Regions from separate parts of the Streptomyces sp. NPDC096012 genome, predicted to be linked through region 1. Evidence: riboswitches for the same ligand, from Rfam matches in the RefSeq annotation. Region 1 holds a riboswitch; each other region holds the start of a gene.
What was found. A riboswitch is a leader RNA that binds a small molecule or an ion and turns the genes downstream of it on or off. The one in region 1 is predicted to bind cobalamin.

Region 1 (10,162 bases):
GGAGTTGATGTGCTTGTACAGCGTCAGCACCAGGTTGTTCGCCACGATCGAGTCGCCCGTGGCGAAGAACGCCACCAGACGGCCGATCAGGTGCTGCTCCGCCGGCGTCAGCTTGGCGAGGTCGGCGACGTCCGAGTGGAGGTCGACCTCCTCCACGGTCCAGGTGTTCTTGATGGCGTCCCGGTAGCGCTCGTAGAAGTGGGGGTAGCGCATTGGGCGGAGGGTCAGCTCGAAGCCCGGGTCGAGCAGGTTGGTGTGACGGCTGGAGATCACTGGCAGGCCTCGCAGGACTCGGGGTTCTCAAGGGAGCAGGCGACGGCGTCGGGGTCGGTCACCTGCTGGACGGGGATGGACGGCTGCGCCTGTGCCTGTGCCTGAGCGGCACGGGCGATGCGGGTCGCCGGGCGGGAGCGCAGGTAGTACGTCGTCTTCAGGCCCGACTTCCAGGCGTACGCGTACATCGAGGAGAGCTTGCCGATCGTCGGCGTCTCCAGGAACAGGTTCAGGGACTGCGCCTGGTCCAGGTACGGGGTGCGGGCCGCGGCCATGTCGATCAGGCCGCGCTGCGGGATCTCCCACGCCGTGCGGTACAGCGCCCGCACCTCGTCGGGGATCCAGGCGAAGCCCTGCACCGAGCCGTTGGCCTCCCGCAGCGCCTCCCGGGTGCGCGCGTCCCACACGCCGAGGTCCTTCAGCTCCTGCACCAGGTACGAGTTGACCTGGAGGAACTCGCCGGACAGCGTCTCGCGTTTGAACAGGTTGGACACCTGCGGCTCGATGCACTCGTACACGCCCGCGATGGAGGCGATGGTGGCCGTCGGGGCGATGGCGAGGAGCAGCGAGTTGCGCATGCCGGTGGCCGCGATCCGCTCCCGCAGCGCCGCCCAGCGCTCCGGCCAGGTGAACTCGACGCCGTAGTGGTCGGGGTGCAGCACGCCCCGGGCGGTGCGGGTCTTCTCCCAGGCCGGCAGCGGGCCGTTGCGCTCGGCGAGGTCGGCGGAGGCCTGGTACGCGGCGAGCATGATGCGCTCGGCGATCCGCGTGGACAGGGCCTTGGCCTCGGGAGAGTCGAAGGGCAGGCGCAGCTTGAAGAAGACGTCCTGCAGACCCATCACACCGAGGCCGACGGGACGCCACCGGGCGTTGGAGCGGCCCGCCTGCTCGGTCGGGTAGAAGTTGATGTCCACGACGCGGTCGAGGAAGGTGACGGCCGTGCGGACCGTCTCGTCCAGCCGCTCCCAGTCGACGTCCCCGCCGGTCACGAAGGCGCCGAGGTTGACCGAGCCCAGGTTGCAGACCGCCGTCTCCCCGTCGTCGGTGACCTCCAGGATCTCGGTGCAGAGATTGGAGGAGTGGACGACATGGCCCGCGGTCGCCGTCTGGTTGGCGGTGCGGTTGGCGGCGTCCTTGAAGGTCATCCAGCCGTTGCCGGTCTGCGCCAGGGTGCGCATCATGCGGCCGTACAGCTCGCGGGCCGGGATCGTCTTCCTCGCCAGGCCGTCCGCCTCCGCCCTGCGGTAGGCGGCGTCGAACTCCTCGCCCCACAGGTCCACCAGCTCCGGCACGTCCGCCGGGGAGAACAGCGACCACTCCGTGTCGGCGTTGACCCGCCGCATGAACTCGTCCGGGATCCAGTGCGCCAGGTTCAGGTTGTGCGTACGCCGGGCGTCCTCACCGGTGTTGTCGCGCAGCTCCAGGAACTCCTCGATGTCGGAGTGCCAGGTCTCCAGGTACACCGCGGCCGCGCCCTTGCGCCGGCCGCCCTGGTTCACCGCGGCCACCGAGGCGTCGAGCGTCTTGAGGAACGGGACGATGCCGTTGGAGTGCCCGTTGGTGCCGCGGATCAGCGAACCGCGGCCGCGGATGCGGGAGTACGACAGACCGATGCCGCCGGCGTGCTTGGAGAGGCGGGCGACCTGGTGGTAGCGGTCGTAGATGGAGTCCAGCTCGTCCAGCGGGGAGTCGAGGAGGTAGCACGACGACATCTGCGGGTGCCGCGTACCGGAGTTGAAGAGCGTGGGGGAGGAGGGCAGGTAGTCGAGGCGGCTCATCAGCCCGTGGAGCGCCGCGACCTCGTCCACCGAGCGGGCGGTGTCGTCCTCGGCGAGGCCGGCGGCGACCCGCAGCATGAAGTGCTGGGGCGTCTCGACGACCTTGCGGGTGAGGGGGTGGCGCAGCAGGTAGCGGCTGTGCAGGGTGCGCAGGCCGAAGTAGCCGAAGCGGTCGTCGGCGGCCGGGTCGATCAGCGCGTCGAGCCGGGCCGCGTGCAGCCGTACGAAGGCGGCGGTCCGGTCGGCGATGAGCCCCTCCCGGTGCCCGACGGCGACGGACTGCGTGAACGAGGTGACACCCTGCGAGGCGGCCTCGTCGCGGATGGTGAGGGTCAGCAGGCGGGCGGCCAGCCGGGAGTAGGCGGGGTCCTCGGAGATCAGTCCGGCGGCCGCCTCCGTGGCCAGCTCGCGCAGCTCCGCCGTGATGTCGGAGGCAGCCCGTGCGGACCGGCCGCGCAGCGCGGCGGCGGCGACCCGGCCGGGGTCGGCGTCGGGGAGGTCGGCGGTCAGCTCGGTCAGGGTCCGCAGCAGTGCGGCACCGGGACCGTCGGTCTTCAGCTCGCTGACTGAAGCCGGTTCGGCTGGCGCGATGGTCACGTGGGGCTCTCCCTCGCTCGGCACGGGGGCCTGGCGGAGGGCAGGGGGCAGCCACGAGCGCGCACGGCGTCGCGTCCACCGGCCCACTCCGCGAGGCCCGGACGTCTCAAGGCACCCGGACCGGACGGCCGGGCGCGCTGTGGGCAGGTCCTCGGACTGGACAGGCGTGCGGATGCACGCAAGTACACCGTTGCGGGACAGTTCCGGATTCGCACCGGATTCCCCTGCGGCGACAGCGAGCACGAGCATACATCTGGTGCCGGGCTGTCGTGTCACCCCCACATCTAGTGTCTGTTGCGTGTTGCGCTGGTGTCGGAGCGTCAACCCGTGGCAGCACTGCGGGCCGCCGGGTACGTGCTTCCCGGCGGCCCGCAGTGGGTGCTGTGCGGCTTTGTGAGGCCCGCTCAGTGAGCGGCTCCCGCGGTCGCGGGCGGAAGCTCCACCTGGACCCCCGCATCGCCCGCGTCGGCCGTGTAGTCCTCCGGCCGGGTCTCGTCGATGCCCGCCGGGGCCTTCACGGCCTTCAGGACGAAGGTCAGCACCACGGTGACGACGACGTTCAGGACGAACGCCGTGAGGCCGATGTAGCCGATCTCGCCGATGCCGGGGATCTCCTTCGCGGAGCCGCCGAAGTGCGCCTGCGTCGGCGAGGCCACCCCGTACGCGGCGACCGTGCCGTACACCATGGCGACCGCCCAGCCGGCCAGCAGCGCCCAGCGGTGGAACCAGCGGGTGAACAGGCCGCCGACCAGGGCCGGGAAGGTCTGCAGGATCCAGATGCCGCCGAGCAGCTGGAAGTTGATGGCGACCGTCTTGTCCATGGTGAGGACGAAGGCCAGCGCGCCCACCTTCACCAGCAGCGACACGAGCTTGGAGACCTGCGCCTCCTGCTTCGGTGTGGCGTCCGGCTTGATGAAGTCCTTGTAGATGTTGCGGGTGAAGAGGTTCGCCGCCGCGATCGACATGATCGCCGCCGGGACGAGCGCCCCGATGCCGATCGCCGCGAAGGCCACGCCCGCGAACCAGTCCGGGAACATGTCCTCGAACAGCTGCGGGATGGCCAGCTGCCCGTTGGTGACCTTCACCCCGGCCGCGATCGCCATGAAGCCCAGCAGCGCCAGCAGGCCCAGCATGAGCGAGTACAGCGGCAGGATCGTGGTGTTGCGGCGGATCACCTCACGGCTCCTGGACGACAGGGTCGCGGTGATGGAGTGCGGGTACATGAACAGCGCGAGAGCCGAACCGAGCGCCAGGGTGGCGTACGTCCACTGGCCCGCCTCCGCCGGGACGAGCGCCCCGCGCGGCTTGTGGGTGGCCGGGTTGATGTGCCGGAACGCGTCACCGGCCTTGGCGAACACGTCGTCGAAGCCGCCCAGCTTGATCGGGATGTAGATGATCGCCACCGCGATGACGATGTAGATCAGCGCGTCCTTGACGAACGCGATCAGCGCGGGCGCGCGCAGTCCGGAGGAGTAGGTGTAGGCCGCGAGCACACCGAAGGCGAGGAGCAACGGCAGGTCCTTCACGAACCAGTTGGTGTTCTCGCCACCGCCGACGCCCATCACGTCCAGCACCGCCTGGATGCCCACGAGCTGCAGCGCGATGTACGGCATCGTCGCGAGGATGCCGGTGACCGCCACCGCCAGCGACAGGCCCCTGGAGCCGAACCGGCCGCGCACGAAGTCCGAGGTGGTCACGTAGCCGTGCTTGTGCGAGACCGACCACAGGCGGGGCAGGAACGTGAAGATCAGCGGGTACACCAGGATCGTGTAGGGCACCGCGAAGAAGCCCGACGCGCCCGCCGCGTAGATCGCCGCCGGTACGGCGACGAAGGTGTACGCCGTGTACAGGTCGCCGCCGAGCAGGAACCAGGTGATCCAGGTGCCGAACGACCGTCCGCCCAGGCCCCATTCGTCCAGCGTGTGCTCGTTCTCGGCCCGGCGCCAGCGCGCGGCGAGGAAGCCCATGACCGTGACGGCCAGGAAGAAGAAGATGAAGACGCCGAGTGCGACGCCGTTGACGCCGTCCTTCACTTCGCGGCACCCCCCTGCGCGTGCCCGCGGGTGCGCTGGTCGCGCCGCCACAGCGCGTACGCGGTCATCGTGAGCGAGGTGGAGATCAGCACCCAGACCATCTGGTACCAGTAGAAGAACGGGATCCCGATGAAGGCGGGATCCGTCTTGGCGTACGAGCCGACCCACAGCATCGCCACGAAGGGCGCGACGAGACAGAGGCCGATGACCACCCGGGTCGGTGTGACGACCGGTGGTCTCACTTCAGGCGCGTCGGACATGTCACGGCTCCGTCCCCTCGTTGATCACCTGTGTAATGCGCAGGCAATCTAGGTGACGCCGTCGCGCACGGGAAGACCCCGTCCGCATATCGGTAGGCCGATTTCGGGGACGCGGCGTGCGGAACCCGGTCCGCGGACGCCCGTCCGCTCAGTCCTGCGGTCGCTTCAGGCGGGCCACGAACTTGTACCGGTCGCCCCGGTACACCGACCGCACCCACTCCACCGGCCTGCCGTCCGGGTCCACGGAGTGCCGGGAGAGCATCAGCATCGGCAGGCCGACGTCGGTGCCGAGCAGACCGGCCTCGCGGGGGGTGGCCAGGGAGGTCTCGATGGTCTCCTCGGCCTCGGCGAGGTGGACGTCGTAGACCTCGGCCAGCGCGGTGTACAGGGACGTGTACTTCGCCAGTGACCGGCGCAGCGCCGGGAAGCGCTTGGCGCTCAGGTGCGTGGTCTCGATCGCCATGGGCTCACCGTTGGCCATGCGCAGCCGCTCGATGCGCAGCACGCGGCCGCCGGCGGTGATGTCGAGCAGCTCGGCGAGCCGGTCGTCGGCGGTGATGTAGCCGATGTCCAGCAGCTGCGAGGTCGGCTCCAGGCCCTGTGCGCGCATGTCCTCGGTGTAGGAGGTGAGCTGCAGCGCCTGGGACACCTTGGGCTTGGCGACGAACGTGCCCTTGCCCTGGATGCGTTCGAGCCGGCCCTCCACGACCAGTTCCTGCAGAGCCTGGCGGACGGTGGTGCGGGAGGTGTCGAACTCTGCGGCCAGCGTGCGCTCGGGCGGCACCGGCGTGCCCGGTGCCTGCGTCTCCGTCATGTCGAGCAGGTGCTTCTTCAGGCGGTAGTACTTGGGCACGCGCGCGGAACGGACCGGGGCGCCGGTCTCGTTCTCCGCACTGCTGACCTCGGTGCTCATGCTCTGCCTTCCCGGCTCCGGATGCCGAAAGCGACCGACCTGGCATCGGCCGCGGCTCACATCGTGGCACGGCTTCGTGGGTCAGGAGTCCACCCCGCACGCTCCGTGATCTCCTCTGTATACCGGCGCGCCCGCTGTTGGTCTAGTCCATCGGGCCGCGGCGGGTGCGGCGGCGGCAGCCCCGGCCGGGCGGCCGCCCACCGCGGGTGCCGCTGCCGCGGACTAGATCCCCTGCCAGCCGGGCTTGGCGGCGTAGGTGTGCCGGAAGTAGTCGGCCAGCTTCAGCTTGGCGGCCGCCGCCTCGTCGACGACCACGGTGGCATGCGGGTGGAGCTGCAGCGCCGAGGCCGGGCAGACCGCCGCGACCGGCCCCTCGACGGTCGCGGCGACCGCGTCCGCCTTGCCCTCGCCGGTCGCCAGCAGCACCAGGTGCCGGGCCTCCAGGATCGTGCCGATGCCCTGGGTGATGACGTGGTGCGGGACCTGCTCGATGTCACCGCCGAAGAAGCGGGCGTTGTCGATCCGCGTCCGCTCGGTCAGCGTCTTGATCCGGGTGCGCGAGGCGAGTGAGGAGCACGGCTCGTTGAAGCCGATGTGCCCGTCGGTGCCGATGCCGAGCAGCTGGAGGTCGACCCCGCCGGCCGCCGCGAGGGCGCGGTCGTACGCCTCGCACGCCGCCTGCACGTCCTCGGCCGTGCCGTCCGGGCCCAGGAAGGCCCCCATGTCCATCCCGAGCGGCTCCAGCACCTCCCGGCGCAGCACCGAGCGATAGGACTCGGGGTGGTCGGCGGGCAGCCCCACGTACTCGTCGAGCTGGGCGATCCGCGCCCGCGAGACGTCCACGGCGCCGGAGCGCACCTTGGCGGTCAGTGCCTGGTAGACGGGCAGCGGGGTGGAGCCGGTGGCCACGCCGAGCAGGGCGTCGGGCCTGCGTCGCAGCAGCTCTGCCATTGCCTCGGCGATCAGTTCCCCGCCCGCCGCGGCGTCCGGAACGATGACAACTTCCACGCTGGGCCTGCCGTTCTGAAGAGGGCTCTGTGCGTCTCTCTGTGGTTTAGACCAATCTAACAGAATCGGTGTTCCCGGGAGCGCCCGAAGACGGGTTTCCCCGGGCTGTCGCGGGCCTCGACCGATTCTCTAGGAGCCGCTATAAAATTTCCCTCCATGGTGAACGCGCAGGACGCGCACGAGCGGGCCGCCCCGGTCAGGACACGTGGCCGCCCGCGCTCCTTCGACCGCGCCACCGCGCTGCACAAGGCGCTCATGGCCTTCTGGGAGCACGGCTACGAGGCCACCTCGGTCTCCGACCTCACCCGGATCATGGGCATAGGGGCCCCCAGCCTGTACGCGGCCTTCGGGGCCAAGCGGACCCTGTTCGAGGAGGTCGTGCGGGTCTACGCCGACACGCACGCCGTCTTCGGCGAGCGCGCCCTCGCCGAGGGGCCCACCGCCCGCGCCGCCGTCGCGCGCACGCTGCGCGAGGCCGCCGCCGCGTACACCGACCCCGCCCATCCGTACGGCTGCCTCATCGTCCACGCCGCCGCCAACAGCAACAGCCCCGAGGTGGGGGAGCCGCTGCGCGACCGCCGCAACGCCACCATCGCCGCCCTGGAGGCCCGTATCCGGGCGGACATCGCGGCCGGGCACCTCCCGCCGGGCACCGACGCCGGCGCCCTCGCCCGGCACACCGGCGCCATGATCCAGGGCATGTCCCAGCAGGCCCGGGACGGGGCGAGCCGCGCGGAGCTGGAGGCGCTCGCGGAAATTGCCATGGCCATCTGGCCCCACGACTGACCGGGGCGGGCTAGGCTGCCTGGCATCGCGTGCCATTCTGCGGTGCGTGCTGTACGACCTCGGTACAACCATGGACACCGCTTCGTGGTCTAGTCCACAATCCAAGTGCAACAAGCCTCCGTCTTCCCCGCACAGGAAGGCGGATCGAGGAACCGGCGCTCTCTGCCCTGACTGCCCCGGCTCCTCGACCTTCGGCCGGTCGGGACCGCACACCCCGCGGCCGATGATGCTCCGGGCTGCGGTGCCGGGAGGGTTGAGGGTCCCTTCCAGGCGCCGCGGCCCGCGGGTGTTTTTCGGCCACCCGGCAGGCCCCGGGTACGCTCGCAGACGTGCCCTCCATGAACGAACTCGTACGCCAGCACACGGCCCTCGACGACTCCGATCTCGAGTGGCTCCACCTGCTGGTCTCGGAGTGGCAACTGCTCTCCGACCTCTCCTTCGCCGACCTGGTCCTGTGGGTCCCCACCCGCGACGGCACCCGGTACGTCTCGGTCGCCCAGATGCGCCCCAACACCGGCCCGACCTCCTACCAGGACGACATGGTCGGCCACCTCGTCCCGCGCGGCCGCCGGCCCATGCTCGACGCCGCGCTGGACGAGGGCCGGATCGTGCGCGAGGGCGACCCGGAGTGGCGCGAGGAGGTCCCCGTACGGGTCGAGTCCATCCCCGTACGGCGTGACGGCCGCGTCCTCGGCGTGATCGCCCGCAACACCAACCTGCTGACCGTCCGCACTCCGAGCCGCCTGGAACTCACCTATCTCCAGAGCGCCTCGGACCTGGCGCAGATGATCGCGGCCGGCTCCTTCCCCTTCCCCGGCCAGCAGGTGGACATGGACGCCTCGCCGCGCGTCGGTGACGGCCTGATCCGGCTGGACGCGGAGGGCGTCGTCCAGTACGCCTCCCCGAACGCCCTGTCCGCCTACCACCGCCTCGGCCTCGCCGCCGACCTGGTCGGCCACCACCTCGGGCACACCACCGCCGAACTCGCCCCGACCCGGGGCCCGGTGGACGAGGCGCTCGCCAAGGTGGCCAGCGGCTGGGCGCCGCGCGAGTTCGAGATCGAGGCCCACGACGGGGTGATCCAGTTCCGGACCATCCCGCTCAAGCCCAAGGGCACCCGGATCGGTTCGCTGGTGCTGTGCCGGGACGTCACCGAACTCCGGCGCCGTGAGCGCGAGTTGATCACCAAGGACGCGACCATCCGGGAGATCCACCACCGGGTGAAGAACAACCTCCAGACCGTCGCCGCCCTGCTGCGCCTCCAGGCCCGGCGCATCGGCTCCGAGCGGGGCCGGGAGGCCCTGGAGGAGGCCGTACGGCGGGTCGGCTCCATCGCCATCGTGCATGAGACGCTGTCTCAGAACCTGGATGAGCGCGTGGAGTTCGACGACATCGCCGACCGGGTGCTGGCGATGGTCGCCGAGATCTCGCCGGGCAGGGTGGCGGGCCGGCGCACCGGGCGGTTCGGGATACTCGACGCCGAGGTCGCCACCCCGCTGTCGATGGTCCTCACCGAGATCCTGCAGAACGCCCTGGAGCACGGCTTCCGCGAGGGGGACACCGGCACGGTGGAGGTCTCCGCGATCCGCGGCGGCACCACCAAGGAGGCGCGCCTGCTGGTCACCGTCCAGGACGACGGCGTCGGCCTGCCCGAGGGCTTCGACCCGCACCGCTCGGGCAACCTCGGCCTGCAGATCGTACGCACGCTGGTGGAGGGCGAGTTGGGCGGCTCGTTCGACATGGTCCCGGCGCCGGAGCGGGGCACACGGGTGATCCTGGACATTCCGGTGCCGTCGCAGAAGTAGGCGGCGGCGGCCGGTTCCTGACGTGGGCCGCGCCGGCCGGCGCGCGGGGAGCCGGGCGCGCGTGGCCGCGTCGGAACGGCAAGCAGCAGGATCCGCGCGTGGCCGCGTCGGCACAGCAAAAAGCCCCGGACCGCCATGGGTCCGAGGCTCGTGCTCGTTGCTGCTCCGCTGTATCGCTAAGCGCATCGGGGGATACTGCGCGCTGCGGCTCGGGGGCGGGAGATGCGTGCGTGCTGTCTACGGAGTGACACCGTCCGGCACACGCGCCGCCAAGCTCAGGCTGTCAGCAGGGGTGGGAGTCTCAGGCGGAAGCCTGACGAGCCCGGTTGCGGGCGGCACGGCGCTTCATCGCGCGACGCTCGTCCTCGCTGAGACCACCCCAGACGCCGGAGTCCTGACCGGACTCGAGCGCCCACTGCAGACACTGCTCGATCACCGGGCAGCGACGGCAGACGGCCTTGGCTTCCTCGATCTGCAGCAGCGCAGGACCGGTGTTGCCGATGGGGAAGAAGAGCTCGGGGTCTTCCTCGCGGCAAACGGCGTTGTGACGCCAGTCCATGGCTGCTACCTCTCCTTGGTATTACGTGCAGGGTTGCTTGTGAATGTGAACGCTTTCACGAATCCCTCAACAAGTGAAGGGCCGACCGCCGAGTCTTCCCCGGCTGTGGTCCTTTGGTTTGAAGAGGGGTTCTGTCGATCAGCGGAGGCC
Region 2 (10,162 bases), on a different contig from region 1:
CGTCCGCGACCTGCCGGTGCACCGATCCTGGAAGGAACCGACGAGATCATGCGCGCCATCGCGGCCAGCGGCCGGACGGAGGCACTCGGATGACCGGAACCGAGGAGCCGGTCCTGCTGGACATCACGGGCCGGGCCGCCCACATCACCCTCAACCGGCCCAAGGCGCTCAACGCCCTGAACCACACCATGGTCCGCCGTATCGACGAGGCCCTGACCGCGTGGGAGCACGATCCGGCCGTCGAGACCGTCCTCGTCACCGGTGCGGGCGAGCGCGGCCTGTGCGCGGGCGGCGACATCCGCGCCGTCCACGACGACGCCCGCGACGGCGACGGCTCCGCCGCGGCCGCCTTCTGGCGCGACGAATACCACCTCAACGCCCGCATCGCCCGCTACCCCAAACCGTACGTCGCCCTCATGGACGGCATCGTCATGGGCGGCGGCGTCGGCATCTCCGCGCACGGCAGCGTCAGGATCGTCACCGAACGCTCGCAGATCGCCATGCCCGAGACCGGCATCGGCTTCGTCCCCGACGTCGGCGGCACCCGTCTGCTCGGCCTGGCCCCCGGGGAGCTGGGCACCCACCTGGCGCTGACCGGCGCCCGGATCGGCGCCGGTGACACCCTGCTGTGCGGGCTCGCCGACCACTACGTACCGTCCGGCGCGCTGCGCCAACTCGTCGACGACCTTGCCGTGATGCCCGCACGGGACGCCGTCGCGCGCCACGCGCAGCCCCCGCCGCGGGGAGAGTCGGCCGGACGGCGGGAGTGGATCGACACCTGTTTCGCCGCCGGCACGGTCGAGGAGATCCTCGAACGGCTGCTCCTCCACGGCGGCCCGGAAGCGAAGGAGACCGCCGAGACCCTGCTGGCCAAATCGCCCACCGCCCTCAAGGTCACCCTGGCCGCGGTCCGCCGTGCCCGCCGGCTCGGAACGCTGGAGCGGGTCCTCGACCAGGAGTACCGCGTCTCCTGCGCCGCTCTGAGCACCCCCGACCTCGTGGAGGGCATCCGCGCGCAGGTCATCGACAAGGACCGCGAGCCGCGCTGGTCACCGGCCACCCTCGCCGAGGTGACCGACGCCGACGTCGCACGCTTCTTCGCTCCGCTCGGCGACCGGGAACTGGGGCTTGCCGGGCCCGGCACCGACCCGGAGGCGGGCCCCTGAACCGGGTCGCGGCCGGCGCCGGTAGCGACCGGATCCGGCCGCGCAGCTGTCCGTTCGGGCGGCACCGACCGGCCGTGCCCGGCGCCGCCAGCCGCCACGAGAGGAAGATCACGCCAGGTGGTGCGGTCTTGGCCCGCCACCCCTCGCGCGGTACGGTCTGTCCGATATCGACGACGGCGAGACGGAAGCCGGTGGGAATCCGGCACGGTCGCGCCACTGTGTGCGAGACGCCTTGGACGGCGTCTCGTGAGTCAGACCCGTGGCCGTCGTCCAGTGCACCACCGAGATGGGACGCGAACTCCCAGAGGAGGTCCTGCCATGGCGCAGACCGTCGCTCCGCCGTCCGCCGCCACACCCGCCGTTCCCGCCAAGCTGCCGCTGAAGGCGATAGCTCCCTGGGCGGCCTTCTTCGGCATCCTGATGCTGGTCCTGCTCTACTTCGTCGGCGCCGAGCAGGGCGCCACCTCCGTGTTCAGCGGCACGGACGTCCATGAGTGGGTGCACGACGCCCGCCATCTCCTCGGTTTCCCCTGTCACTGACCAGAGGGACGCCGCACACCCATGAACTCCGCAACGGTAAGAAACCTCCTCGTGCGGGGCATGCTCGCCGGCCTGGCCGCCGGCGTGCTCGCCCTGATCGCCGCCTACCTCCTCGGTGAACCGAGCGTCGACAAGGCGATCGGCTTCGAGGACGCCCACTCCCACGAGCACGAGATGGAAGTCGTCTCCCGCTCCCTGCAGTCCACCGCCGGCCTCGCCACCGGCGTGCTGATCTACGGGGTCGCCTTCGGCGGCATCGCCGCGCTCGCGTACTGCTTCGCGCTCGGACGCGTCGGGCGCTTCGGTCCGCGGGCGACCGCGCTGCTGCTTTCCGGCTGCGCGCTGCTCGCCGTGTACGTGGTCCCGTTCCTGAAGTACCCGGCCAATCCGCCGTCGGTCGGCGACCCCGACACCATCGGCAGGCGGACCACCCTGTACTTCCTGATGATGCTGCTCAGCGTCCTGCTGGCGGTCGCCGCCACCATCCTGGGCCGGCGCCTGGCGCCCAGCCTGGGCACCTGGTGGGCGACCGTGGCCGCGGTGGCCGCCTTCGCCGTCGTCATCGGGCTGGCCTACGCGTTCCTGCCGGTCGTCGACGAGGTGCCGAAGGGCTTCCCGGCCGGCCTGCTGTGGCGTTTCCGGCTGTCCGCGGTGGCCATCCAGGCGGTCCTGTGGGGAGGATTCGGGCTGCTCTTCGGCGAGTTGGCGGAACGGCGGCTGAATCCCAGGCCCGCGGCGGCGCCGGCCGGGGGGACGGTTCCCGCCTCGAACTGAACGCTTCCGCGACGCGAGAGGGCCTCCGGAACCGTCCGGGGGCCCTCGCACGTCCTGTCCGAGCGGCACGGCCACGGCACCCCGCCTTCGCGGTGCCCGGCACCCTCTCCCGGCGGACCGGCGGCGCGGTGCACCGAGGAAGCCGATCGCCCGCGGCGCCGCGCCGGCATCAACTGCTCGTCCGCCGACGGAATGTGACCTGGCGACACATGCGTGTGTCCCCCGTCCGCACCGCCTCAGCGCACCGGGGCGGACTACGGCGCGGCCAGTGGCCGGCCGAGCCGCAGATTCCAGCGTCCGGCCCGCCCGCTGAGTTCCGTGGCCGTCAACGGCTCCACGTCGAGCCGCCAGAACGCCGTCGGGGGCAGGCCGAGGACATGGACGACCGCGGCCCGTACGACCTCCGGCTCGACCACGGCGACCGTGCGCCCCTCCGTGTCCCGCGCGGTGTCCAGCCAGCGCCCGATCCGTTCGCACACCTCACGCACCGACTCCCCGCCGTGTGCCGCCCAGCCGGGGTCGGCGAGCCAGCGGACCACCGCCTCCGGCTCGGCGGCCGTCACCTCGCCGAGGGTGCGGCCCCGCCAGCGGCCCATGTCCAGCGGCGCCAACTCCGGTGCCTCGGCGGCATCGAGGCCGAGCGCCACCGCCGTGTCCCGGCAGCGCGGGCTGGCGGAGGCCAGTACACGGGCGGGTGCGCGCAGCGACCCGGCCGCGGAGCGGGCCAGGGCCGCCCCGGTGTCGTCGACCGAGTCGCCGTCGTAGAAGCGGGCCTGCCGCAGCGACGGGCTCGTCGCGGGCGAGACGAAGGTGACGCGGCTGGTCATGCGGGCGCTCCCCCCGGACGGTGTCCGATCCGGCCCACAGGGCCGGCCACGAGGCCGAGGGCGCGGCCCAAGCGGCCCTGAGCCGCGCCGGGTTCACTGCGGAAGAGGCGCTCGCACCGCAAGCGGTGCAGGCAGTGGAGGCCCTGGACGCAGCGGACGGAGTACAGGCAACGCGAGCAGCGCAAGCGGCGCCGTGGGCGCGACTCGGCGTGTGCGCAGGTCTTTCCGGCGGCCGGTCGCCGAGCCATGGGGCCACCTCCTCGTCCCGTCCCGCTCCGGCCGCGAACCTAACATCCGCCGAACCCGTGCCCGCTGCCACCCGGCGGAGCCGGCGTCGGCTCGGGGCGCCCGGTGGCACACCGGTCCGAGCGCCGGGCCGGGACGGCCACGGCCGGGGAGCGGACGTACGCCCGCTCCCCGCCCTCCGCACGGCTTCAGGAGCCGGGGAGTTCCGCACGGACCGCGGAAGCGCCGGCGACGCCGACTCCGGACGGATCGGGGGCGGTCACTCCGCCCACCGCCGCGCCTCGCGGCCCTCGCGTTGGGCGGCCAGACCGAGACCAGCTCCGTTCCGATTCCCGCCGACCGCGTCGACGGATTCGACGAGGCGTACTGCGCGCGTCCGGAGCGGCTGCTCGATCCGGCCGCACGCCGGTCCTGTCCGGCGTGGAGCCTCGTCGCCCCCGACCTGGAGCGGCGGTCCACCGAACGGCTGCGCCGCGACCTCGACTCCGGCACGGGGCACGAACGGTACGGCCGTCTGCGCGGGCAGCTCTTCCTGGACGGTCCGCTCGTCCTCGTACGGGTCCTGCCCCGAGCGCCGGCCGGGGGGACGGGGTCGGCGGCACGTCAGCGGTTGCGGCGGCACATGAGTGGGCACTCCCCCCGGGCGACGGTTGCGGTGGCGCATCGACGGTGACGACCCCATGTCAACGGGCGCCACGGCACACCGACGGGGACGGCCCCGTCGACGGTGACGGCGCCGCCGTACCAGGGATCTGGCCGGACTCAGGAGCGTCGTGAGGGGTCCTCGGGCGCCGTGGGCAGCGCGAGGTGTTCGAGGTCGCCGGGCGGGGGAGTGGTCACCGGCCACAGCGGGGCGGCGCTTCCGTCGGCGAGCGCGGCCGGCGCGTCGGTCAGGTTCATGCGTTCCCGCAGCCGGGCGTAGAAGTCCATCGGGCCGAGCCGGACCGCCTTCAGCCGGCGGGGAGCGGCGTACACGCCGATCCAGTCACCGGGGCTCAGCACACCCCGCAACTGGCCGTCGACGCTGACGGCGGCCTGACCCGACCGTTCGAGCACCCGCAGCGCGATCGGCTCGTCGGGGGCGGCGACGACCGAGCGGTTGAACACCATGTGCGGCGCGACCGGCGTGAAGAGCAGACCTTCCGCACGGGGCGAGACGATCGGACCGCCGGCGGCGAAGCTGTACGCGGTGGAGCCCGTCGGCGTGGCCACCAGCAGCGCGTCGGCGGAGTAGCTGGCGAGGAGCCGGCCGGCCAGATAGACCCCGACCGACACCTGCCGGTCCCGGGCCAGCTTCTCCAGCACGACGTCGTTCAGCGCGAAGACGTTCAGCGCGACGCCCCAGTCACCGCTCGCGTCGCAGTCCGTCCGGACCCGCGGCGGCGGCAGCAGCGGACCGCGGCCGTACTGCAGCAGCGCCTCCATCTGCGCGGGCACCTCCAGCCGGCAGGATGCCCGCATGGTCAGGAGCATCCGACTCTCGACGGTGATCCGTTCCTCCCGGACCGCGTCCAGCGCCTCGCGCACCGCGGTGACCGGCACCTCGGTCAGGAAACCGACCCGGCCGAGGTCGACACCGAGCACCAGGATGTCGCTCGCGGCCGCCAGCCGGGCACCGCGCAGGAAGGTGCCGTCGCCGCCGAGGGTGACGATGAGGTCCGGATCGCCCGCGGTGTCCATCTCCTCGCGGGCGCTGTGCCGCTCGCCCTCCTGCCACACGTCGATGTCGGTACATCCCACGGCGTTCCCGGCACACCAATCGCGCACGGCCCGGGCGGCGGTCACCGCCTCCGCACGTCCGCCATGCACGACCAGGCCGACACGGTTCACGGTCATAGCCGCCTCCCAGCCGTCTTGCCTCACCTACGGCCATCCTCGCCGCGGAGCGGGCCGGTCAGGAACACGCCACGCCGCCCGGCATGCGGGGCCGGGATCGGCCGGAGCGCGCCGCGACGCCGAGTGACCGCGCGGCCGCGCCCTCGGCCCGGATCCCGGTGGATCACGAAGGGCCCCCGGGGGATGCTGGTAGGTCGCCGGGGTCGCCGGGGTCGCCGGGGTCGCCGGGGTCGCCGGGGTCGCCGGGGTCGCCGGGGTCGCCGGGGTCGCCGGGGCCGCCGGGGCCGCCGAGGTCGCCGAGGTCGCCGGGGGCGGATCGCCCGGTCCGCGGCATCCGGCAGATCGCCGATCCCTGTGGACCGCGGGGCCCTCACCTCCGGCGGATCGCCGATCCCTGCGGATCGCGGGACCCTCACCTCCGGCGGATCGCCGATCCCTGCGGATCGCGGGGCCCTCACCTCCGCGGATGTCCGAGCCCCGCATCCGGCGGAGTGCCGGGGCGGCCTCCTGGCCGACGGCCGGTCACCGGGGCGGCCTCCTCGCCGACCGTCGGTCACCGGGGCGTGGCGGCCTCGCCGACCGTCGTCACCTGGGCGTGCCGAAGTCCTGGGTCCAGTAGCTGTTGGGCTGTGCGAGACCGACGCCGATCTCCTTGAACGAGCAGTTGAGGATGTTGGCCCGGTGGCCGGGGCTGGACATCCAGCCCGCCATGACCTGTTCCGCCGTGGCGTAGCCGTAGGCGACGTTCTCCCCGTAGCTGCTCCAGGTGTAACCGGCCCGCGTGATGCGGTCGCCCGGGGCCGACCCGTCGGACCCGGTGTGCGACATGTTCTGGTGGGCCGCCATGTCCGCGCTGTGCGCCTGCGCGGCCTTGGTCAGCTCCGGGTTCAGGGTGAGGTCCTGGCAACCGGCCTTGGCCCGCTCGGCGTTCACGAGCTGCACGATCTGGGCGGTCACTCCGGAGGCCGTGGCGGTGGGCTTCGAGGTGCTCGGAGCGGCGGGGGCGGCCGGCGCCGAGGCGGTGGCCTCGGGCGTGCTGGGAGCAGGCTTGGGTGCCGCGGTCTTCGCCCCGGCACCCTGCTGAGCGGCGGCCCCGGGCTCGGTCGGCGCGGTGGTCCGCGGCACGCCGGCGTCGTGGCCGGCACGGTGGTGCTGGCGGTGCTCCCGGTGCTGGCGGTGGGTGTGGTGCCGCTGGTGCGCGGGGGCGCCCGGCGACTGGGTGGGCACGCTCGGCTCCTGCGTGGGCGCACCCTGCTGTCCCGTGGCGGTCGGCTGCTGCCCTGCGGCCATCGGCTGCTGCCCCGCGGCGGTCGGCTGCTGCCCGGCGGGAGTCGGCTGCTGTCCGGGGATGTACGTCGTCAGTCCGGGAGTGTTCGCCGGCTCCACGGGTGCCGTCGCCGCGGTGGACGACGGGTCCTGCCCGCCGTACGGCCAGTCGGAACAGGCCAGGGCGACGGATGGCACGCCCACGGTTCCGATGGCGACGGCGGTGATGACTATTCGCCTGTAGTGATGCGTCGTCCTGCGGTGCTGGCCCATCGTCAACCTCACTCGGTGATCGCTGAGCGCTCATTCTCAGGACGGCTTCACAAGGAGCGCAAAGGGCCCCTTCTACTACCTCGCCTCGTAGGAAGGCACGGCCCTTGCCAGGCGCCGTGGACAGGTGCCGCGTTCGCGATAGCGACGTTTGCTCGGGCCTGTCGCCGCGTCAGGAACCCACTGGTGCCGAGGGATGTGGGAGGGGCCGAACGGGTTGCATTTCGACGCCCGGTCGCCGCTCATGCGCACGGCAAGTCGGACAAGTCCTATATATCGATGAGTCGGCATCTACTAACCGGGGCACATAGTCGGCCGCATCGCTGTGAGGGAAGTCACCCTCGCCGCGTCCATCCGCCGGGAACCACGGGGTACGCGGTCGCGTCACCGCCATACCCACCGGTGGCAGGAGCTGCCGCACGGGGTACTCGAAGGACTCGTACGGGGCGGATGCGCGGCGGGAGGTCCCGATGAGCGAGAACACGCCCTCACAGGCCGAGGGCGAGCCGGAGACGGACGACAACGTGCAGGCCGATCAGCCCCCTCGCACTGCTCCGTCGCGGGCGGAGGGCCCGAAGACCCGCCGTGGTGGCAAGCCCGGACTCTCCCTGCACCTGTGGGAGGAGCCGAAGACCCCGATCCACGAGGAGTTCGACCGCTGAGGCGAGTGGCTACGCGGTCGCAGAGCCGGGCGACGGAACCCGGGCCGGGCGGCGGATCCCCGGCTGAGCGGCCGCACCTGACCCGGGCGGCCCCACCTGCTCCGGGCGTCCGCACTTGGCTCCGGCGTCCGCACCTGGCCCGGGCAGCTGGGCCCGAACGCGGTGGCCGGGCTTGAGCTCGGCGGCTGGGCCTGAGCCAGACAGGCTGCCTGAAGCCGGGAGGCTGCGCGGACGCCGGGAGGCTGCGCGGACGCCGATCCGCATCGCCACCACCGCCGACCTCCCGGCGCAGACCCGGCGGTGAGCGGCCGTACCGCCGCCCGTACCACCGCCGACCTGCGGGCGCGGACCCGGCGGTGAGCGGCCGTACCACCGCCGACCCGCGGGCGCGGACCCGGCCGTGAGCGGCCGCAACCGGGCGAAGTCGGCTTTCGGCTCGCCCGGACCACCGCCGATCCTCGCGCATGCCCCGCACGCCACCGGGTACGCGAGGCGGAAGCACGCCCGGGCACGAACCCGTCCGGGTGGCCCGTAAGACAGCCGCTACCAGGGGATCTGCCATGGAGACACCCGCACACGACGACCTGCCCACGTCGGCGCAGCAGGCGCTGGACGCGCTGACCGTGAACGCCGACGACCAGGCCGCTCTGACCACCCTCGCCCACACCGACGTGCTCGTTCCGGTTCCGGACGACGCGGTCGACGGTGAGGGCGCCGATGCCACGATGCTGGCACTGCCCGTTCTCGAACAGCCCGGCGGCGACCAGGTCGTCCCCGTCTTCACCTCTGAGGGCGAGATGGCCGAGCTGCTGCCGTTCGTCTCGCGCTACCGCCTGATCCCGCTGGGCGCACTCGCCTCGCAGTGGCCCGAGGACGACCTCTCCCTCGCCATCGACGGCAGTTCCAGCCACGCGCTCACGCTCACCTCCCAAGGAGTGCGCACCCTGCTCGCCCGTTGACCCGGTGGGGGGGGAGGAGCGGCAACGCCGGCCTCCGCCCACCCCGTCGCCCCTCCTCCGGCCGGCGACAGCGCACGCACGCCGGACGGGGTGGCGACGTCCGTCAGCTCTACGGCACTCCGACACGCGCCCACGTCCGCACCGCGTCCGCCCCGGCTCCAGGGCTGCTCACTGCGGCACGGCCCTCGCCCGGCTCCCGGGCCGCCCACTCGGCACCGCGGCCCTTGCGCACCCCATCCCGCTACCCGCACCGCGCCCGTTTCGGCACCCCGGCCCGCCACCGCACCGCGTCCGCTTCCCCCGCACCAAGCCGCCTGCCACGGCCACACCTCTCCGTCGTGCGGCCCGAGTGACCACGACGCCTCCACCCTCGCGACGCGAAAGCCGGGGTCCGGCCCCTTCGGGCGCCAAGATAGGCCCATGGAACTCATCTCTGGCGTGGCCGGGGCACTGGTCCTCGCGCTGGTGCTGAGCAGCATCCTGCGCATCCTCGTCGTACCCCGGGGCCTGTACTCGGGACTGATGTTCCGTCTGTGGTGGCTGCTGCGCCGAGTGCTCCGGCTGGCCGCCCCGCGCGGCGGTTACGACGCCGTCGACCGCACGCAGACCTGGCTCGCCCCGCTGACGCTGATGGGCATGCTCGCGTGCTGGCTCGCCGGAGCGCTGCTCGGTTTCGGGCTCCTGCTGTACGCGCTGTCCCCGCTGTCCTGGGCCACCGCCTTCCGTGAGGCCGGCTCCAGCCTGTTCACGCTCGGTTTCGCCAGCGGCGCCCGGCTGAAGCTGTCGGTGGTCGACTTCATCGCCGCGGCCACCGGGCCCATCCTGATCGCCCTGCAGATCGCGTACCTGCCCACCCTCTACGCCTCCTACAACCGCCGGGAACAGGAGGTCACCCTGCTCCAGGCCCGGGCCGGGGAGCCCGCCTGGGGGCCGGAGATCCTGGCTCGCCAGTGGCTGGTGGAGACCGAGACCGCGCTGCCGCAGCTGTACCGCGCCTGGGAGCGGCTCGCCGCGGACATCGGCGAGAGTCACTCCACGTATCCGATCCTGCTGACCTTCCGCTCCCCGCGGCCGCACCGCAGCTGGCTGGTCGGGCTGATCGCCGTCATGGACGCCGCCGCCCTCCAGCTCGCCCTGGATCCGCAGCTCGCCCCGCCGGAGGCCCGGCTGGTGCTGCGCGCGGGATTCACCGCGCTGCGCGACATCGCCCGCGCCCTGCGCATCCCCTTCGATGCCGACCCGTCGCCGCAGGCGCCCATCCGGCTCTCCTACGCGGAGTTCGACGCCGCGGTGACGATGCTGGAGGAGGCCGGTTTCCGGTCCCGGCGCAGCGCGCAGGAGGCCTGGCCGCACTTCCGGGGCTGGCGGGTCAACTACGAGGAGCTCGCCTACGACCTGTGCCGCCGCTGCGACGCCGTACCCGCCCTGTGGACCGGGTCCCGTGACTACCCCGGCGGTCAGATCTCCCCGCAACGCCCGGTGGACCGGAAGCCGGACGAAGGCGGGCCGGAACCGGCCCCCACCGAGGGATAGTCCGCCGGGTCGCCGAGTACGCGACCGGGCCGGAGCGCCGGCCGGTGTGCTAGCGCTCCCGCACCGCGAGCATGCGCCGGAGC
Region 3 (10,162 bases), on a different contig from region 1:
TGCTTCCCCTGACGTTTCCCGTCGCTGCTCAGCCATGCGCCGATCCTCCCAGCCACGAGCCGACGGCGGGACGGGCCTGCCCTCCGAACGTGCGCGCGACGGGCCTGACCTCTGGATGCGCACGTCGGGCCTGCCCTCCGGATGAGCGCGGGGCGGTCCCGCCGTACCGGGCCACGCGGCACGGGCCCGCCGAACGAGGCCGCGCGCGAGGAGTGGGCCTGCCCTCCGGGTACGCGCGGCACGGGCCTGCCCTCCGGATACGCGCGGCACGGGCCTGCCCTCCGGATACGCGCGGCACGGGCCTGCCCTCCGGATACGCGCGGCACGGGCCTGCCGTACAAGACCGCGCCGGGAGTGGGCCTGCCCCCCGGGGACGGCGGGAGTGGGCCTGCCGTCCGGGGACGGGAGGGGGCCTGGTTTCCCCGCGGGGGACGGCCCTGAGGGTCTCTGCCCCGAACGGGCGAATATCTCCTCAAAACATTATGAATCGCCGCGAACCCCCGCGGATGAGCGTCGATCCGGGGCGCACCGGGCCTTCAATGATCTTTTGCCCGTCCGGTGATCCTCCGCCCGCCACCTCGGGGAGACGATGCATGGTCCATGAACGCACTTTCGTCCGTCACCGCGCCGGTGTCCTCGTGGCAGCCACGGCGGCACTGGCCCTGACCGGCACCGCCGCCGCGTCACCGAACCCCCGGGAAGCCGGCGCTCGACAGGCACACTCCATGCGGACCGCCGACCTCGCGCAGACGGACCTCACGCAAGCGGGCCCCGCTCAGGAGGACTCCCCGCAAGCGGGCTCGGCCCGGGCGGACTCCCTGCAGTCGGGCTCCACGCAGACGCGTGTTCCGACTCTGTCATCGAAGCTGCCCCGCGGGCACGACGTGTCGTCCCATCAGGGGCGGGTCGACTGGCCGGCCGCCCGGGCGAAGGGCGCGCGGTTCGTCTACGTGAAGGCGACCGAGTCCACCGGCTACCGCAATCCCCGCTTCTCACAGCAGTACGACGGGGCCCGTGACGCCGGCCTGATCCGGGGGGCGTACCACTTCGCGCGGCCGGACAAGTCCTCCGGCGCCCGGCAGGCGGAGTACTTCGTGCGGCACGGCGGCGACTGGCGGGCGGACGGCTGGACGCTGCCGCCCGCGCTGGACATGGAGTACAACCCGTACGACAAGAAGCACAAGTGCTACAGGCTGAGCCGGAAGCAGATGGTCCGCTGGATCCGTTCGTTCAGCGACGAGATCAAGCACGAGACCGGACGGCGCCCGGTGATCTACACGACGACCCAGTGGTGGAAGCTCTGCACCGGCAACAGCCGCGCCTTCTCCTCCTCCCACGCCCTGTGGATCGCCCGGCACGGCGCCTCGGCCGCGGGGAAGCTGCCGGGCGGCTGGCGGTACTGGACGTTCTGGCAGTACGCCAGCAAGGGCAGACTGCCGGGTGACCAAAATCTCTTCAACGGGTCGGCGGCCCGGCTGCAGGCCCTCGCGCGAGCCCGGTGACCAAGGCGCGCCTGGGCCGCCGAGAACAGGATCACGGCGGACGGAACCGCAAGTCGTCATCACGGACACCACCAGTCCTGCCCCAGTTCATCTTCCGTTCACCCAGGTTGCCTACGTTCGAGCAGCCAACGACCTCGAACGATTGCCTGGGTAAATGGAAAGCTTCTCGCTGATCCTCGCGATTGTGGTGATAACCGCACTTGCGTTCGATTTCACGAACGGTTTCCACGACACAGCGAACGCGATGGCCACCACCATCTCCACAGGCGCCCTGAAGCCCAAGATCGCAGTGGCCATGTCCGCCGCCCTCAACCTGGTGGGCGCCTTCCTCTCGGTGGAGGTCGCCAACACGATCTCCAAGGGTCTCGTCGACGAGACCGGCATCCGTCCCGAGGTCATCTTCGCCGCCCTGGTCGGCGCGATCCTCTGGAACCTGGTGACCTGGCTGGTGGGCCTCCCCTCCAGCTCCTCCCACGCCCTGATGGGCGGTCTGATCGGCGCCACCGTCGCCTCCGCGGGCCTCGGTGCCGTGCACGGTGACGCCCTGGTCACCAAGGTGCTGCTGCCGGCGGTCGCCGCGCCGATCGTGGCGGGCGTCGCGGCCATGCTGGCCACCCGCTTCTCCTACGGCATCGGCGGCAAGGCCGAGGGCGAGGCCACCCGCAAGGGCTACCGCGCCGGCCAGATCGCCTCCGCGGGCCTGGTCTCCCTCGCCCACGGCACCAACGACGCCCAGAAGACGATGGGCATCATCACGCTCGCGCTGATCGCGGGCGGCTCCATCGCCCCCGGCTCGAACCCTCCCACCTGGGTCATCCTCTCCGCGGGCCTGGCGATCGCGCTCGGCACCTACATCGGCGGCTGGCGCATCATCCGCACCATGGGCAAGGGCCTGACCGACCTGGAGCCGCGCCAGGGCTTCGCGGCCCAGACCAGTGCCGCGACCGCCATCCTGGCCTCCTCCCACCTCGGCTTCTCCCTGTCCACCACCCACGTCGTCTCCGGCTCGGTGATGGGCGCCGGTCTGGGCCGCAAGGGCGGTGTGGTCCGCTGGTCCACCGCCACCCGCATGGCCGTCGCCTGGGTCCTGACCCTTCCGGCCGCCGCGCTGGTCGGCGCGGGCGCCGAGTCCGTCACGAACCTGGGTGACTGGGGCACCGCCGCCGTCGCCGTCTTCCTGGTCGCCGCGAGCGCCACCATCTGGAAGATCTCCCGTCGCGAGGTCGTCGACCACACCAACGTCGCCCCCGGGGCCGAGGAGCCGGCCGGCGTGGTGACGGCCGCCATCGCCGCCGTGATCCCGCCCCCGGCGGGTGTGCTGGCCGAGGATCCCGCCCTCGCCTTCCCGCAGCAGACCGCCGATCCCAAGCCCGCCGCCCCGGCGACCCCGCCGGCCGCCAGGGTCTGACCCCGAGCACCCGGTACTGAAGGAAGAATCATGAAGATCGACTGGGCGGCTCTCGGCTCCGTCTTCGGCACCAGCCTCGTGTTCACGGTGGGTCTGGTCGCCCTGTTCACCCTCGGCATCAACGGCCTGACGCGGCGCGAGAAGGCCGCGGCCCAGGGCGGCTCGGCCACTGCGGCCGTCACCGGCGCCTACGTCTGCTTCGCGGCCTGCGCGGCGGCGGTGGCGTACGGCATCTACCTGATCGTGGCCAAGGCCTGACCGTCGCGTACCGGCCCGGCCGGACCACCGCGGCAGGACCACCGTGGCCGGCGCACGGCCGAACGCACCGAGGCTCCCCTCCAGTTGTGGCGGAGGGGAGCCTTTCGGCATGCTCGGGCGCCCCGCGGTGTGGGGATGGGCACACTCTCCCCGCGCAGGTCAAAGGCAGGTTGACGGCCCTTCCGGACACGTGGTGGACTGCCCGGGCCATGTACGGCGGCAAGAGAGGAAGCCGGTGCGAATCCGGCGCGGTCCCGCCACTGTCACCGGGGAAGAACCCCGGGAGCCAGGAACTCTCACCGCCGGATCTCGTCGAACCAGGGCGCGGACACCCTGAGTGAGGACCCATATCGCCATGCTCGGCTGCCGAAGGACCAGTACCAGGCCCGCTCCTGTGCCCACGGCCGGCTGAGCCGATGGGTGCCGATCGCTGCTACGCGTACGGCGCCGCCGCCGGCCTTCTCGGTGACCTGCTCCTCGGCGATCCGCGCCGCGGGCACCCGGTCGCCGTGTTCGGGCGCGCGGCCACGGCCGTGGAAGGCGCGTTGTGGCACGACCACCGCGGCTGGGGCGCGCTGCACACCGCCGTGTGCGCCGGTGGCGCCGTCGCTCTCGGGGCCGTGGCGGCACGCGCCGTTCGCCCCTCCCCCGTCGCGTCCGTCGCGCTGACCGCCGCCGCCACCTGGGCCGTCGTCGGCGGTACCTCGCTCGCCCGGGAGGCCGACCTGATCGGGCGTGCCCTGCGGGCCGGCGACGTCGAGGCGGCCCGGGCGCGGCTGCCCCATCTGTGCGGCCGGGACCCGCAGGCGCTGGACGCCGACGGGATCGCCCGGGCCGTGGTCGAGTCGGTCGCCGAGAACACCTCGGACGCCGTCGTGGGCGCGCTGGTGTGGGGTGCCGTGGGCGGCGTGCCGGGCCTGCTCGGCTTCCGGGCGGTCAACACCCTCGACGCCATGGTGGGCCACAAGTCGGCCCGCCTGCGGCGCTTCGGCTGGGCGTCCGCCCGGCTGGACGACCTCGCCGGCTGGCCGGGGGCCCGGCTGACCGCCGTGCTCACCGCGGCGGCCGGGCCCGATCCCCGCGGCGCCCTGCGCGCCTGGAAGGCCGACGCGCACCGGCACCCGAGCCCCAACGCCGGGCCCGTGGAGGCCTCGTTCGCGGGTGCCCTCGGGGTGCGCCTGGGCGGGACGCTGTCCTACGGCGGCCGGATCGAGCACCGCCCCGTGCTCAACGGACGGACCGGGCGCGCCGTGCGGGTCACCGACATCGACCGGGCGGTACGGCTGTCCCGCCGCGTCGGCCTGCTCGCGCTCGGCGCCACGGTCGCCGCGCGCCGACTCGTGAAGGGACGTGGGAAGTGAGCGGGGGTCTCCTCGTCGCCGGCACCACCTCCGACGCCGGCAAGAGCGTCGTGACGGCCGGCATCTGCCGCTGGCTGGTGCGCCGGGGCGTGAAGGTGGCGCCGTTCAAGGCGCAGAACATGTCGCTCAACTCGTTCGTCACGCGGGAGGGCGCGGAGATCGGGCGGGCGCAGGCCATGCAGGCCCAGGCGTGCCGGGTCGAGCCGACCGCGCTGATGAACCCGGTGCTGCTCAAGCCCGGTGGCGAGCAGAGCAGTCAAGTGGTGCTGATGGGCAGGCCGGTGGGCGAGATGAGCGCGCGCGGCTACCACGGTGGCCGGCAACAGCGGCTGCTGGGCACGGTGCTGGACTGCCTGGCCGAGTTGCGGGGCACGTATGACGCGGTGATCTGTGAGGGGGCGGGGAGCCCGGCCGAGATCAACCTGCGGCGGACCGACATCGTCAACATGGGCATCGCCCGCAGTGCGCGGCTGCCCGTGCTCGTCGTCGGCGACATCGACCGCGGTGGTGTCTTCGCCTCCTTCTTCGGGACCGTCGCCCTGCTCTCGCCGGAGGACCAGGAACTGGTCGCCGGGTTCCTGGTGAACAAGTTCCGCGGCGACGTCTCCCTGCTCCGGCCCGGCCTCGACATGCTGCACGGGCTGACCGGGCGGCACACGTACGGCGTCCTGCCGTTCCGGCACGGCCTCGGCATCGACGAGGAGGACGGGCTGCGGGTGTCGTTGCGGGGCACCGTGCGGGAGTCCGCCGTCGCCCCGCCGGTCGGCGAGGACGTGCTGCGGGTCGCGGTGTGCGCGGTCCCGCTGATGTCCAACTTCACGGACGTGGACGCGCTGGCGGCCGAACCGGGTGTCGTGGTGCGGTTCGTGGACCGGCCGGAGGAACTGGCGGACGCCGACCTCGTGGTGGTCCCGGGCACGCGCGGGACCGTACGGGCGCTGCGGTGGCTGCGGGAGCGGGGGCTGGCGGACGCCCTCGCCCGCAGGGCCGCCGAGCACCGGCCGATCCTCGGCGTCTGCGGCGGATTCCAGGTGCTCGGGGAGCACATCGAGGACGACGTGGAGTCCCGGGCCGGCGAGGTCGGCGGTCTCGGCCTGCTTCCGGTACGGGTGCGGTTCGCCCGCGGGAAGACCCTCGCCCGGCCCGTCGGCGAGGCCCTCGGCGAGCAGGTCGAGGGGTACGAGATCCATCACGGGGTCGCCGAGGTGACCGGCGGCGCCCCCTTCCTGGACGGCTGCCGGGTCGGCCAGACGTGGGGCACGCACTGGCACGGCTCCCTGGAGTCGGACGGTTTCCGGCGGGCCTTCCTGCGCGAGGTCGCCGCCGCCGCGGGCCGCCGCTTCGTGCCGGCCCCGGACACATCCTTCGCCGCGCTGCGCGAGGAGCAGCTCGACCGGCTCGGCGACCTGATCGAACAGCACGCGGACACGGACGCGCTCTGGCGGCTCATCGAGTCCGGCGCGCCGCAAGGACTGCCTTTCATCCCACCGGGAGCGCCCGCATGAGCACAGTGTTGTTGTTGTCGACCGCCGACACCGATCTGCTGGCGGCCCGTGCCTCCGGCGCCGGGTACCGGATCGGGAACCCGACCCGGGTGGACGTCCCCGGTGAGCTGCCGGGCCTCCTCGAGGGCGCCGACATCGCCGTCGTACGGCTGCTGGGCGGCAAGCGGGCGTGGGAGGACGGGCTGGCCGCGCTGAAGGCGTCCGGCGTGCCGACCGTGCTGCTGGGCGGTGAGGCGGTGCCGGACGCCGAGCTGATGGCCGAGTCGTCCGTGCCGGCCGGTGTCGTGGCGGAGGCACTGAGGTACCTGGTCGAGGGCGGCCCCGCGAACCTGACCGAGCTGGCCCGGTTCCTGTCGGACACCGTGCTGCTCACCGGCGAGGGCTTCGAGGAGCCCTGCGCGATGCCGGAGTTCGGGGTGCACGGCGCGTACGAGGCCCGGGCCGGCCGCCCCACCGTGGGCGTGCTCTTCTACCGGGCCCACGAGCTGAGCGGCAACACCGCCTTCGTCGACACGCTGTGCGAGGCGATCGAGGCGCACGGCGCCAACGCCCTGCCGGTGTACTGCGGTTCGCTGCGCGGCGCGGACGCCGGGCTGTACGAGATCCTCGGCCGGACCGACGCCCTGATCGCCACCGTGCTCGCCGCGGGCGGCACGCACGCCTCGCAGGCCTCGGCCGGCGGCGACGAGGAGGCCTGGGACGTCGGGGCGCTCGCCGACCTCGACGTGCCGGTGCTGCAGGGCCTGTGCCTGACCTCGTCCCGGAGCGCCTGGGACGAGTCGGACGCCGCGCTCTCCCCGATGGACGCGGCGATGCAGGTCGCGATCCCGGAGTTCGACGGACGCCTGATCACGGTGCCGTTCTCCTTCAAGGAGCAGGGTCCGGACGACGTGCCGGTGTACGTCGCCGACCCCGAGCGGGCCGGGCGGGTGGCCGGCATCGCCGTACGGCACGCCCGGCTGGCGCACAAGGCGAACGCGGACAAGAAGCTGGCGCTCGTGTTCACCGCGTACCCGACCAAGCACTCGCGCGTCGGCAACGCGGTCGGCCTGGACACCCCCGCCTCGGCGGTGCGCGTCCTGGACGCGCTCCGGGAGGCGGGCTACGGCCTCAGCGAATACCCCGACAACGGGGACGAGTTGATCCACCGGCTGATCGCGGCGGGCGGCCACGACGTCGAGTGGCTCACCGAGGAGCAGCTGGCGGCGGCGCCCGCGCGGGTGCCGCTGGCCGACTACCGCGCGTGGTTCGACACGCTCGAACCGGAGCTGCGCGAGGGCATGCTGGAGGCGTGGGGCGAGCCGCCGGGCAACCTGTACGTGGACGGCGAGGACATCGTGCTGGCCTCCCTGCGGTTCGGGAACGTCGTCGTGATGATCCAGCCGCCGCGCGGCTTCGGCGAGAACCCGATCGCGATCTACCACGACCCCGACATGCCGCCGTCGCACCACTACCTGGCGGCCTACCGCTGGCTGGAGAACAGCTTCGGCGCGGACGCGATCGTGCACATGGGCAAGCACGGCACGATGGAGTGGCTGCCGGGCAAGGGCCTCGGCCTCGGCGCCGGCTGCGCACCGGACGCGGTGCTCGGCGAGCTGCCGCTGATCTACCCGTTCATCGTCAACGATCCCGGTGAGGGCACCCAGGCCAAGCGGCGCGGGCACGCCACGGTGGTCGACCACCTCGTCCCGCCGATGGCCCGCGCCGACACCTACGGCGACCTGGCCAAGCTGGAGCAGCTGCTCGACGAGTACGCGCTCGTCTCGGACCTGGACCCGGGGAAGGCCCCGGCCGTGCGGGCGCAGATCTGGACCCTGGTGAAGGCCGCCGAGCTGCACCACGACCTGCACGTGGACGAGCAGCCGGGCGACGACGACTTCGACGAGTTCGTCATGCACATCGACGGCTATCTGTGCGAGATCAAGGACGTGCAGATCCGGGACGGGCTGCACGTCCTCGGCGGCGGTCCGGTGGGCGAGCCCCGGGTGAACCTGGTCCTCGCCGTGCTGCGTGCCTCGCAGGTGTGGGGCGGGCAGGCGAACGCGCTGCCGGGCCTGCGCGCCTCGCTGGCCGGACACTTCGGGCTCGTGGAGAAGGAGCTGCTCGCCGAGCCGGGCGCGCCGGTGAAGGTGCCGGTGGAGCTGACGGACCTGGTGGCGGGGCCGGCCCGCTCGGCGGCCGACGCGATCGACCTGCTGGAGCAGCTGTGCCGCCGGTTCGCGGAGGGGATGGAGGCCCGGGACTGGGCGGTCGCCGGGTGCGCGCCGCTCGTCCGGGAGGTCCTGGGCGCCGAAGTGGCGGAGGCGGTCGCGGTGCTGGAGTTCGCCTGCACCGAGGTGGTCCCCCGGCTCGCCCGCACCACCGACGAGATCGGTCACATCCTCAAGGCGCTGAACGGCGGCTACGTCCCGGCGGGCCCCTCCGGTTCGCCGACCCGCGGTCTGGTCAACGTCCTGCCGACGGGCCGGAACTTCTACTCGGTCGACCCCAAGGCGATCCCGTCGCGGCTGAGCTGGGAGGTCGGCCAGTCGCTGGCCGACTCGCTCGTGCAGCGGTACCTCCAGGACACCGGCGCGTACCCGAAGTCGGTGGGCCTGACGGTGTGGGGCACCTCGGCGATGCGCACGCAGGGCGACGACATCGCCGAGATCCTGGCGCTGCTGGGCTGCCGTCCGGTGTGGGACGACGCCTCCCGCCGGGTGACCGGCTTCGAGGTGGTCCCCCTGGCGGAGCTGGGGCGCCCGCGCATCGACGTCACGGTCCGCATCTCCGGCTTCTTCCGGGACGCGTTCCCGCACGTGGTCGGGCTGATCGACGACGCGGTGCGTGCGGTGGCGGAGCTGGACGAGCCGGCCGAGGAGAACTTCGTCAAGGCGCACGCCGACGAGGACACCGCCGCGCACGGCGACCGGCGGCGCGCGACGGCCCGTGTCTTCGGCTCGAAGCCGGGCGCGTACGGCGCCGGGCTGCTGCCGTTGATCGACGCCCGCAACTGGCGCTCCGACGCGGATCTCGCCGAGGTGTACGCGGTGTGGGGCGGCTACGCGTACGGGCGCGGGCTCGGCGGGCGGGCGGCGCGCGGTGACATGGAGACCGCGTTCCGGCGGATCGCGGTCGCCGCGAAGAACGTCGACACCCGTGAGCACGACCTGGTCGACGCCGACGACTACTTCCAGTACCACGGCGGCATGGTCGCCATGGTCCGGCACCTGACGGGCGCCAGCCCCGAGGCGTACGTCGGTGACAGCGCCGTACCGGACCAGGTGAAGACCCGCACGCTCGGCGAGGAGACCCACCGGGTCTTCCGCGCCCGGGTGGTCAACCCGCGCTGGATGGCGGCCATGCGCCGGCACGGCTACAAGGGCGCCTTCGAGATGGCGGCGACCGTGGACTACCTGTTCGGCTACGACGCCACGGCGGGCGTGGTCGACGACTGGATGTACGAGAAGCTGAGCGCGGAGTACGTCTTCGACCCGGAGAACCGGGACTTCATGAAGAAGTCCAACCCGTGGGCGCTGCGCGGTATCACCGAGCGGCTGCTGGAGGCCGCCGACCGCGGCCTGTGGGCCGAACCGGACGCGGAGACCCTGGAGCGGCTGCGCGCCACCTATCTGGAGCTGGAAGGCGACTTGGAGGGCGACCAGTGACCACCCCCTTCCCTTTCACGGCCGTGGTCGGCCAGGACGATCTGCGGCTCGCGCTGCTGCTGAACGCGGTCTCCCCCGCGGTCGGCGGTGTGCTGGTGCGCGGCGAGAAGGGCACGGCCAAGTCGACGGCCGTACGGGCCCTCTCGGCGCTGCTGCCGGCGGTGGCCGTCGTGCCCGGGTGCCGGTTCTCCTGTGACCCGGCGGCCCCCGATCCGGCCTGCCCGGACGGGCCGCACGAGCCGGGCGGCGGTTCGGCGCGCCCGGCGCGCATGGTCGAGCTGCCCGTGGGCGCCTCCGAGGACCGGCTGGTCGGCGCGCTCGACATCGAGCGGGCGCTGGCGGAGGGCGTCAAGGCGTTCGAGCCGGGCCTGCTGGCCGACGCGCACCGCGGCATCCTGTACGTGGACGAGGTCAACCTCCTGCACGACCACCTGGTCGACCTGCTGCTGGACGCGGCGGCGATGGGCGCCTCGTACGTGGA

Region 2: linked by a shared signal. The riboswitch ahead of ABVB68_RS31625 (CbtB domain-containing protein) and the one ahead of ABVB68_RS12725 (ribonucleoside-diphosphate reductase subunit alpha) in region 1 are both predicted to bind cobalamin.
Region 3: linked by a shared signal. The riboswitch ahead of ABVB68_RS29110 (cobalamin biosynthesis protein) and the one ahead of ABVB68_RS12725 (ribonucleoside-diphosphate reductase subunit alpha) in region 1 are both predicted to bind cobalamin.

The regions. Positions count from the first base shown of each region.
Region 1 covers NZ_JBEOTD010000010.1:859-11,020, forward strand. Annotated here, with positions in the region: gene ABVB68_RS12720 (ribonucleotide-diphosphate reductase subunit beta) at 1-270, opposite strand, end outside; gene ABVB68_RS12725 (ribonucleoside-diphosphate reductase subunit alpha) at 270-2,648, opposite strand; cobalamin riboswitch at 2,774-2,897, opposite strand; gene mctP (monocarboxylate uptake permease MctP) at 3,053-4,681, opposite strand; gene ABVB68_RS12735 (DUF3311 domain-containing protein) at 4,678-4,941, opposite strand; gene ABVB68_RS12740 (GntR family transcriptional regulator) at 5,090-5,854, opposite strand; gene nagB (glucosamine-6-phosphate deaminase) at 6,077-6,862, opposite strand; gene ABVB68_RS12750 (TetR/AcrR family transcriptional regulator) at 7,019-7,648, shown strand; gene ABVB68_RS12755 (sensor histidine kinase) at 7,978-9,453, shown strand; gene ABVB68_RS12760 (WhiB family transcriptional regulator) at 9,755-10,012, opposite strand.
Region 2 covers NZ_JBEOTD010000046.1:180-10,341, forward strand. Annotated here, with positions in the region: gene ABVB68_RS31620 (enoyl-CoA hydratase/isomerase family protein) at 90-1,166, shown strand; cobalamin riboswitch at 1,303-1,449, shown strand; gene ABVB68_RS31625 (CbtB domain-containing protein) at 1,485-1,706, shown strand; gene ABVB68_RS31630 (CbtA family protein) at 1,728-2,480, shown strand; gene ABVB68_RS31635 (histidine phosphatase family protein) at 2,735-3,307, opposite strand; gene ABVB68_RS31640 (hypothetical protein) at 3,849-4,226, shown strand; gene ABVB68_RS31645 (NAD(+)/NADH kinase) at 4,316-5,389, opposite strand; gene ABVB68_RS31650 (hypothetical protein) at 5,553-5,723, opposite strand; gene ABVB68_RS31655 (CAP domain-containing protein) at 5,975-6,928, opposite strand; gene ABVB68_RS31660 (hypothetical protein) at 7,396-7,587, shown strand; gene ABVB68_RS31665 (SseB family protein) at 8,148-8,546, shown strand; gene ABVB68_RS31670 (hypothetical protein) at 8,967-10,079, shown strand; gene ABVB68_RS31675 (MarR family winged helix-turn-helix transcriptional regulator) at 10,129-10,162, opposite strand, start outside.
Region 3 covers NZ_JBEOTD010000038.1:38,705-48,866, reverse strand. Annotated here, with positions in the region: gene ABVB68_RS29135 (class II aldolase/adducin family protein) at 1-36, opposite strand, end outside; gene ABVB68_RS29130 (hypothetical protein) at 684-824, opposite strand; gene ABVB68_RS29125 (lysozyme) at 819-1,502, shown strand; gene ABVB68_RS29120 (inorganic phosphate transporter) at 1,657-2,910, shown strand; gene ABVB68_RS29115 (hypothetical protein) at 2,941-3,168, shown strand; cobalamin riboswitch at 3,346-3,486, shown strand; gene ABVB68_RS29110 (cobalamin biosynthesis protein) at 3,585-4,529, shown strand; gene ABVB68_RS29105 (cobyric acid synthase) at 4,526-6,034, shown strand; gene cobN (cobaltochelatase subunit CobN) at 6,031-9,681, shown strand; gene ABVB68_RS29095 (putative cobaltochelatase) at 9,678-10,162, shown strand, end outside.